Granulimonas faecalis: one gene and its partner. The protein of the gene in region 1 interacts with the protein of each later gene in a pairwise test. Links are inferred from orthologs where the notes say so. Each region holds a gene or a part of one and is shown in the gene's direction. Other genes may lie near its edges. The genes, in order: typA and rlmKL.

Region 1 (3,247 bases):
GCGCCCTCGGCTCTCGGAGTGGTGACTCCATGAAGGCGGCCCTTTGGGTGTAGCGTTGTACAGTCGCCACCGCCATGCCGCAGAGGAGGTCCCCATGATCAGCCCCGAGCTCGACGAGCTGTCGTGCAACCTCATCGGCGAATGCCTCGACCGGTTGGCCGAGAGCGCCGACCTCGGCGTCGTGGCCACCGCGCTCGACGGGAACTCCATGCGTGTGACCTGCGCCTTCGACGACGACGGGGCCGACATGTGCCTCGAGGCCGCCCACGACTGGGTGCGCCGCCTCGCGGGTGGCACCCTCAAGGAGCCCGGCTTCTCCAGGCCCGTGTGCTACGCCATCGCCTACGCCGGCGCCGTCGACACGGGGTCGGGCTTCTCCGACGCGCTCGTCACGGAGTTTGGGGACAAGGGCAACGACGTCGACTACTCGGCCTTCCTCCTGCTCGACGGGGTGGGTTCGGGCAGCGCCCTCCGCTGGAGCGACCCGGCCCCGGCGGGGGAGACAGAACCGCTGTTATAAGAAAGAGAGCTCCATGCTGCAAGAGAACCTGAGAAACGTCGCCATCATCGCCCACGTCGACCATGGCAAGACCACTCTCGTCGACAAGCTGCTGCGGGCCACCGACGCCTTCAGGGCAAACCAGCAGGTGGAGGACCGTGTCCTCGACTCCAACGACCAGGAGCGCGAGCGCGGCATCACCATCCTGGCCAAGAACATCTCCATCGAGTACAAGGGCGTCAAGATCAACGTCATCGACACCCCGGGCCACGCCGACTTCGGCGGCGAGGTGGAGCGCGTGCTCCGTATGGCCGACTCCGCCCTGCTCCTCGTGGACGCCTTCGAGGGCCCCATGCCCCAGACGCGCTTCGTGCTGCGCCACGCCATCGACGCCGGCCTCGCCATCATGATCGTGGTCAACAAGATCGACCGCCCGGGCGCCCGCCCTGAGGCCGTGGTCAACGACTCCCTCGACCTCATGATGGACCTCGGCGCCACCGACGGGCAGCTCGAGTTCGCCATGGAGCACGTGGTCTACGCGAGCGCCGTCAACGGCTTCGCCCGCCTCTCCCCGGACGACGGCAACGACGACATGTACCCCCTGTTGGACATGGTCGTGGACTGCCTGCCCGCCCCCGACTGCGACCCCGACGGCCCTCTGGCCATGCAGTGCGTCACCATCGACCACTCCAGCTACGTGGGGCGCATCGGCATCGGCCGCGTCTACTCCGGCACCATCCACGCCGGCGAGCAGATCCTCGTGGTCAAGAACGACGGCAGCCGCGCCATGGCCCAGGCCAAGCAGCTCTTCACCTTCGACTACCTCGGCCGCACCGAGTGCGACGAGATCCGCGCCGGCGACATCGGCGCCGTGGTGGGCATCGACCGCACCGACATCGGCGACGTCTACACCGACCCCGAGAACCCCGTGGAGCTGGAGCCCATCGAGATCGACCCGCCCACCCTCTCCGTGGTCTTCGAGGCCTCCACGAGCCCCCTCGTGGGCCGCGACGGCGACATCGTGGGCGCCCGCCAGCTCAAGGAGCGCCTCATGCGCGAGGCCGAGAACAACGTGACCATGCGCATCGAGGAGCTGGGCGACAAGACCGGCGTGGAGGTGGCCGGCCGCGGCATCCTGCACCTCTCCGTCCTCATGGAGGCCATGCGCCGCGAGGGCTTCGAGTTCCAGGTGGGCCGCCCCCGTGTGCTCTTCAAGGAGGACGAGCACGGCCACCGGCTGGAGCCCGTGGAGCTCGCCGTGGTGGAGTGCCCCAACGAGTTCTCCGGCAAGGTCATCGAGGCCTTCGGCGAGTCCGGCGGCACCATGTCGAGCATGCAGGCCGGCGAGACCCACACGCACCTGGAGTTCAAGATCCCCACGCGCGGCATCATGGGCCTCAAGAACCGCATCCTCAACGCCACCCACGGCGAGGGCGTCTTCTATCACACGTTCTCCGAGTACGGCCCCTACGCCGGCGAGCTGGGCGTCCGCAACAACGGCGCCATGATCTCCATGAGCACCGAGAAGTCCGTGGGCTACGCCCTGGGTACCCTGCAGGAGCGCGGCACCATGTTCGTGGGCCCCGGCGAGGAGTGCTACGAGGGCATGCTCGTCGGCGAGCGCTCCAAGCCCGGCGACATGGTGGTCAACATCGCCCGCACCAAGAGCCTGGGCAACCAGCGCAGCTCCACCGCCGACATCGCCGTGCAGCTCACGCCGCCCAAGACCTTCACCCTCGAGGAGGCCCTCGAGTACATCATGGACGACGAGCTCGTCGAGGTGACGCCCAAGAACATCCGCATGCGCAAGCGCATCCTCAACGCCATCGAGCGCAAGAAGGACAACGTGCGCAGGGGCAAGGTTTCCAAGTAGCCGTTCGCCCCCGTCGGCCGCGAGCGCCCGGGTCTGGGATCCCAGACCCGGGCGTTTTGCGTTTCACGTAGAACGTCGGCCAGGCCCGGGCCCGGGCGCCGCGGGGCGCCCGTCAGTACGGCTTCGGGTAGAACCGCATGCCGTCGGGGGTGGGGACGAACCCAAGCCCCGCGAGCACCGGTGCCAGGGGGCCCTCGCGGACGGCCCTGCCGTTCACGGACCGCACCTCGATCCGCTCCAGGGCCCAGGACCGGCCCTGGGCCCGCGCCCGGTCCTCCATGGCGTCGAGCACGGCGGCCACGGCGCCGCCCCAGGCGTCCTCGCAGCCAAAGAGCGCCACGGTCTTGAGGCGGGGCGCCGCCCAAAGCACGGGCATCCCACCGAGGAAGACCGTCCAGGAGTCCGCGGAGCGCTTGGGGAGCTCGGTGCCGTCGGGCCAGGGGAGGACCGCTCCCAGGGGCTGCCCCGGGTCGGCCGAGCAGAGCACGCGCAGGTCGCGGGCGGCCGCGGGACCCTCGCCGTCCCCTGCGCAGTCGCGTGCCTCGCGGAGCGCCTCCACGGTGTCGACGGCGGCGAACTGCAGGGGGCCGAGCCCCTCCACGAAGGCGCCGCGCAGCAGCGACCCGGCCTCCTCCATGGCCTTGAGCACGGGGTAGACCTGGGAGAGGCCGCCGGGGACCCCCGCCGCCTCGGCCGTGGCGGGGCAGGCCACGCCGTAGCGGTCGAGCAACGACTCCGCGAGGGCGCAGGCCCGCTCGGTGTCGGAGGCGTCGCTCGGGCAGGCGAGGGACCAGCGCCCCGATGTCGCCGCGGCGGGGGACACGGCCGGGACCTCGGAGAGGGCCCGGGCCGCGCGCCGGGCGGCGTGCCCCCGG
Region 2 (3,564 bases), 710 kb from region 1 along the record:
CTTCGTGCGTGCCCATACCGCTCACCGAGGGGCCTCCCGGCACTCATCGAAAGACCGCAGTGAGCCCAAGGGGCCGTCCTGGAGATTCCACACTCCAATACGGCCCCTTGGGCTCGTTGTCGGTCCGAAAAGCCACGCCCCGGGACCGCGTTTTGGTAATCACGTGATTTAATTGTATTCATATATTTCTAGTTTTTGCTGAGGAGCAGCCATGGAGATCATTTGCCCAGAGGAGTGGACCTACACGCTCGTGATGAGGAAGAAGGACGACCCCTCGATCGCCATCGAGAGCGAGATGTCCGAGGGTCTGGGCTACGAGACCTTCGTCAAGTGCGGGGAGGAGTTCCGCCGCCAGGTGCAGGAAGGGCTCGAGGCCGCCTCGGAGTAGCGGCGGACAGTCAAAGCCACCGACACAGAGGGGCCGGCACCCACACGTGCCGCCCCCTCTGTGTCGGTAGGTTTGACGTTCGTCGGCACCCCTGGGCGCGCTGAGCGCGGGTACCGGGCGCCCGGCGCCCGTGCTTTCCGCTGCCTTTGGGTCCCGCCTTATTTCATGGGGTCGCGCCGCCCCGCCCCCACCCGGGACGCCGCAAGCGGTAGCATGGGTTGACTTTGCTTGACAACCCAAGAGAGGCGCACCATGAGATTCTACGCGACCTGCCCCACCGGTCTGGAACACCTCCTCGCCCAAGAGCTCGAGAGCCTGGGCGTGCCCTCCGTGCGCCCGCTCCAGGGTCAGGTGGGCTTCGAGGGTCCCCTCAAGTGGGCATACGTCGCCTGCCTATGGAGCCGCATCGCCAGCTCCGTCGTCGCCGTCGTGGAGTCCGGCCCCGTGACCGGTGCCGAGACCCTCTACGACCTCGCCGCCGCCATCCCGTGGGAGGACCACCTCCCCGTGGGCGCCACGTTCGCCGTGTACACCTCCGGCACCATGGAGGGCCTCGACAACACCCTCTTCACCAGCCAGAAGGTCAAGGACGCCGTCGTCGACCGCATGCTCGCGGCCAAGGGCACCCGTCCCAACGTCGACACCGACGACCCCGACCTCCGCATCCGCGTGCGCATCCGCGAGGGCCACGCCACCATGGGGATCGACATGAGCGGCGAGCCCCTGTTCCGCCGCGGCTACGAGAAGGCCGCCCGCCGCGCCGCCATCCCGCCCCAGCGCCCCGACTACGCCGCGGCCGTGCTCGAGCTCGCCGGCTGGTGGCGCACCGTGCGCCGCCCCATGCCCTCCGTCTGCGTGGCCTTCTCCGGCGGCGGTACCCTGGCCGTCGAGGCCGCATCGGTGGCCCTCGACCGCGCCCCGGGGCTCCTCCGCGTGCGCTGGGGCTTCTCCCGGTGGCTCGGCCACTCGGAGCGCAGCTGGTCGCAGGTGCGCAACGAGGCCGAGCGCCGCGCCGCCGCAGGCGCCAAGAACCCCCTCGTGCTCGTGGTGAGCGACACCCGCGAGGGCTTCGGCGCCGACTGCCGCGCCCTGCTCAACTCCGCCGGCATCGACCGCGAGCCGGTGGTCGTGCCCGCCCGCGAGGTCTCCCGCGCCGGGGCCGAGCTCACCGAAGACCGTCTCGTGGCCGTGGACCTCGCCTGGCTGCACGCCGACGAGGCCGCCCGCGAGGCCGAAGCCCTCTCCTACCTCACCGGGCTCTGCTCCGGCCTGCCCGAGGGCACGCCCGCCTGCACCCTGGCCCGCGACGGCGCTCTGGACGCCCTCCTCGGCATCGAGCCCGAGGACGAGGTGGAGTCGCTCATGGGCAAGAACAACGTCTACCTGCGCGGCTACGCCGACATCGCCATGGATCCCCCGGCGGCGGTCACCCTTAAGGATGGCTCCGAGGTGCCGGTGCTCGTGCCGGTGACCGACCAGTTCGCCGCCCGCCTGGAGAAGGACGCCAAGGAGCGCTCCAAGTGGGCCGAGGCCGAGGACGTCACCTGCTACCGCGTCTACGACCAGGACCTCCCCGACTACAACGTGGCCATCGACCTCTTCCGCGGCGCGCCCCAGACGCCGGGCCGTTGGCTCGTGGTCTCCGAGTACGCCGCGCCGTCCGAGATCGACCCCGAGAAGGCCCGCCGCCGCCTCATCGACGTGCTCACCGTGGCGCCCCGGGTGCTCGGCGTGCGCGGCCGCGACGTGGCCCTGCGCGTGCGCCACAAGGCCAAGGGCGGCTCGCAGTACGCGGCACCCGAGGACATCACCCGCACCATCAAGGCCCGCGAGCTCGCCCGCAACGTCCCCGGCCGCCCGGCCCGCAAGCCCAAGGCCCGCTACGTGGACGGCGTGGAGCTGCCCGAGGGCTGCAAGCTCGTGGAGGAGGGCGGCCTCACCTTCGAGATCAACCTCGTCGACCGCCTGGACTGCGGCCTGTTCCTCGACCATCGCGACGTGCGCGCAGAGATCCGCGAGATGGCCAAGCAGATGAGGGGGTCCAAGCGCTTCCTCAACCTGTTCGCCTACACCGGCACCGGCACCGTCTACGCAGCCGACGGCGGCGCGGGCTACACCACCACGGTGGACCTCTCCTACACCTACATCGACTGGGCCCGCCGCAACATGCAGCGCAACGGCTTCGACGGCGAGGAGCACGAGTACGTGAAGGCCGACGTCCTGCGCTGGGTGGACGAGCAGCGCAAGACCCGCAACCGCTGGGACCTCGTCTTCTGCGACCCGCCCACCTTCTCCAACTCCAGCTCCATGGGCGAGCGCAGCTTCGACGTCCAGCGCGACCACTCCGAGCTGCTCATCGGCATCTCCCGCCTGCTCACCCGCGACGGCGTGTGCCTGTTCAGCTGCAACCTGCGCGACTTCACGCCCGACGTCGAGAAGCTCGACCGCTGCGGCGTGACCGTCGAGGATGTCACCGAGCGCACCATCCCCCACGACTTCGAGCGCAACTCCAAGGTGCACCATGTCTACATCGTGCGCCGCAAGCCCATGAGCGAGGAGAAGCGTGCCGAGATCGAGGCCCGCAAGGCCCGCGGCGACCACGCCGGCAAGCGGGCCCCCGACAGCCGGTACCGCGGCGACCGCAGGCCCGGCGGCTTTGGCGGCGGCAGGGACGGTCACGGGCGCGGCAACCGGCGGGACGGCCGTCACGGCTCAGACGGCCGCACGGACCGCAGGCCCGGCGGCTTCCGCGGGCGCGACGGGCGCGACAACGACCGGCGGGGCGGCGGCCATGGCGGCAAGGACGACCGCCGCGGCGGGTTCAAGGGCGGCAGGCCCGGATCGGACCGCGGCGGGTTCAAGGGCGGCGACCGCCGCGGCCCGCGCGGCGCAGGCCCCTCGGGCAACAACCGCCGCGGCCAGGGCCGCGAGGGCGGCAACCGCCACTGATGCAGTGGGCCTCAGGGCGCGCGGAGGTGCTCTGAGGCCCATGTTCTTGGTAACCAAAGGCTCACACGAGTCCCACCTTTGCTTGAGTCAGCGGTCAGCTTCGCGCCCAACCGTTCGGCATAGTCAGCTGCAAGCGCCATACCAATGCCGGTACCTCCCGCATCGCAACTGTAAAAACGATCAAACAGATGCTCCCTCTCTTGGTTCCCGAGAGCTGCCCCGTCGTT

What was found.
Region 2: the proteins of typA (region 1) and rlmKL interact in binary tests that used the Escherichia coli proteins (3 or more experiments, as listed by UniProt). The link is inferred for Granulimonas faecalis from one-to-one orthologs.

Annotation. Positions count from the first base shown.
Region 1 is NZ_BQKC01000001.1:16,720-19,966, forward strand. The notes cover bases 17-2,952. They hold typA (translational GTPase TypA), read left to right. Parts: upstream 17-533; coding sequence 534-2,372; downstream 2,373-2,952. Other genes in these bases: OR600_RS00080 (hypothetical protein), read left to right, coding at 95-520; OR600_RS00090 (DEAD/DEAH box helicase), read right to left, coding at 2,485-2,952. Outside these bases: more of OR600_RS00090, read right to left, coding at 2,953-3,247. UniProt on the Escherichia coli protein: A 50S ribosomal subunit assembly protein with GTPase and nucleotide-independent chaperone activity, required for 50S subunit assembly at low temperatures, may also play a role in translation.
Region 2 is NZ_BQKC01000001.1:725,164-728,727, reverse strand. The notes cover bases 285-3,537. They hold rlmKL (bifunctional 23S rRNA (guanine(2069)-N(7))-methyltransferase RlmK/23S rRNA (guanine(2445)-N(2))-methyltransferase RlmL), read left to right. Parts: upstream 285-640; coding sequence 641-3,337; downstream 3,338-3,537. Other genes in these bases: OR600_RS03325 (sensor histidine kinase), read right to left, coding at 3,349-3,537; OR600_RS03335 (hypothetical protein), read left to right, coding at 285-388. Outside these bases: more of OR600_RS03335, read left to right, coding at 212-284; more of OR600_RS03325, read right to left, coding at 3,538-3,564. UniProt on the Escherichia coli protein: Specifically methylates the guanine in position 2445 (m2G2445) and the guanine in position 2069 (m7G2069) of 23S rRNA. Methylation occurs before assembly of 23S rRNA into 50S subunits.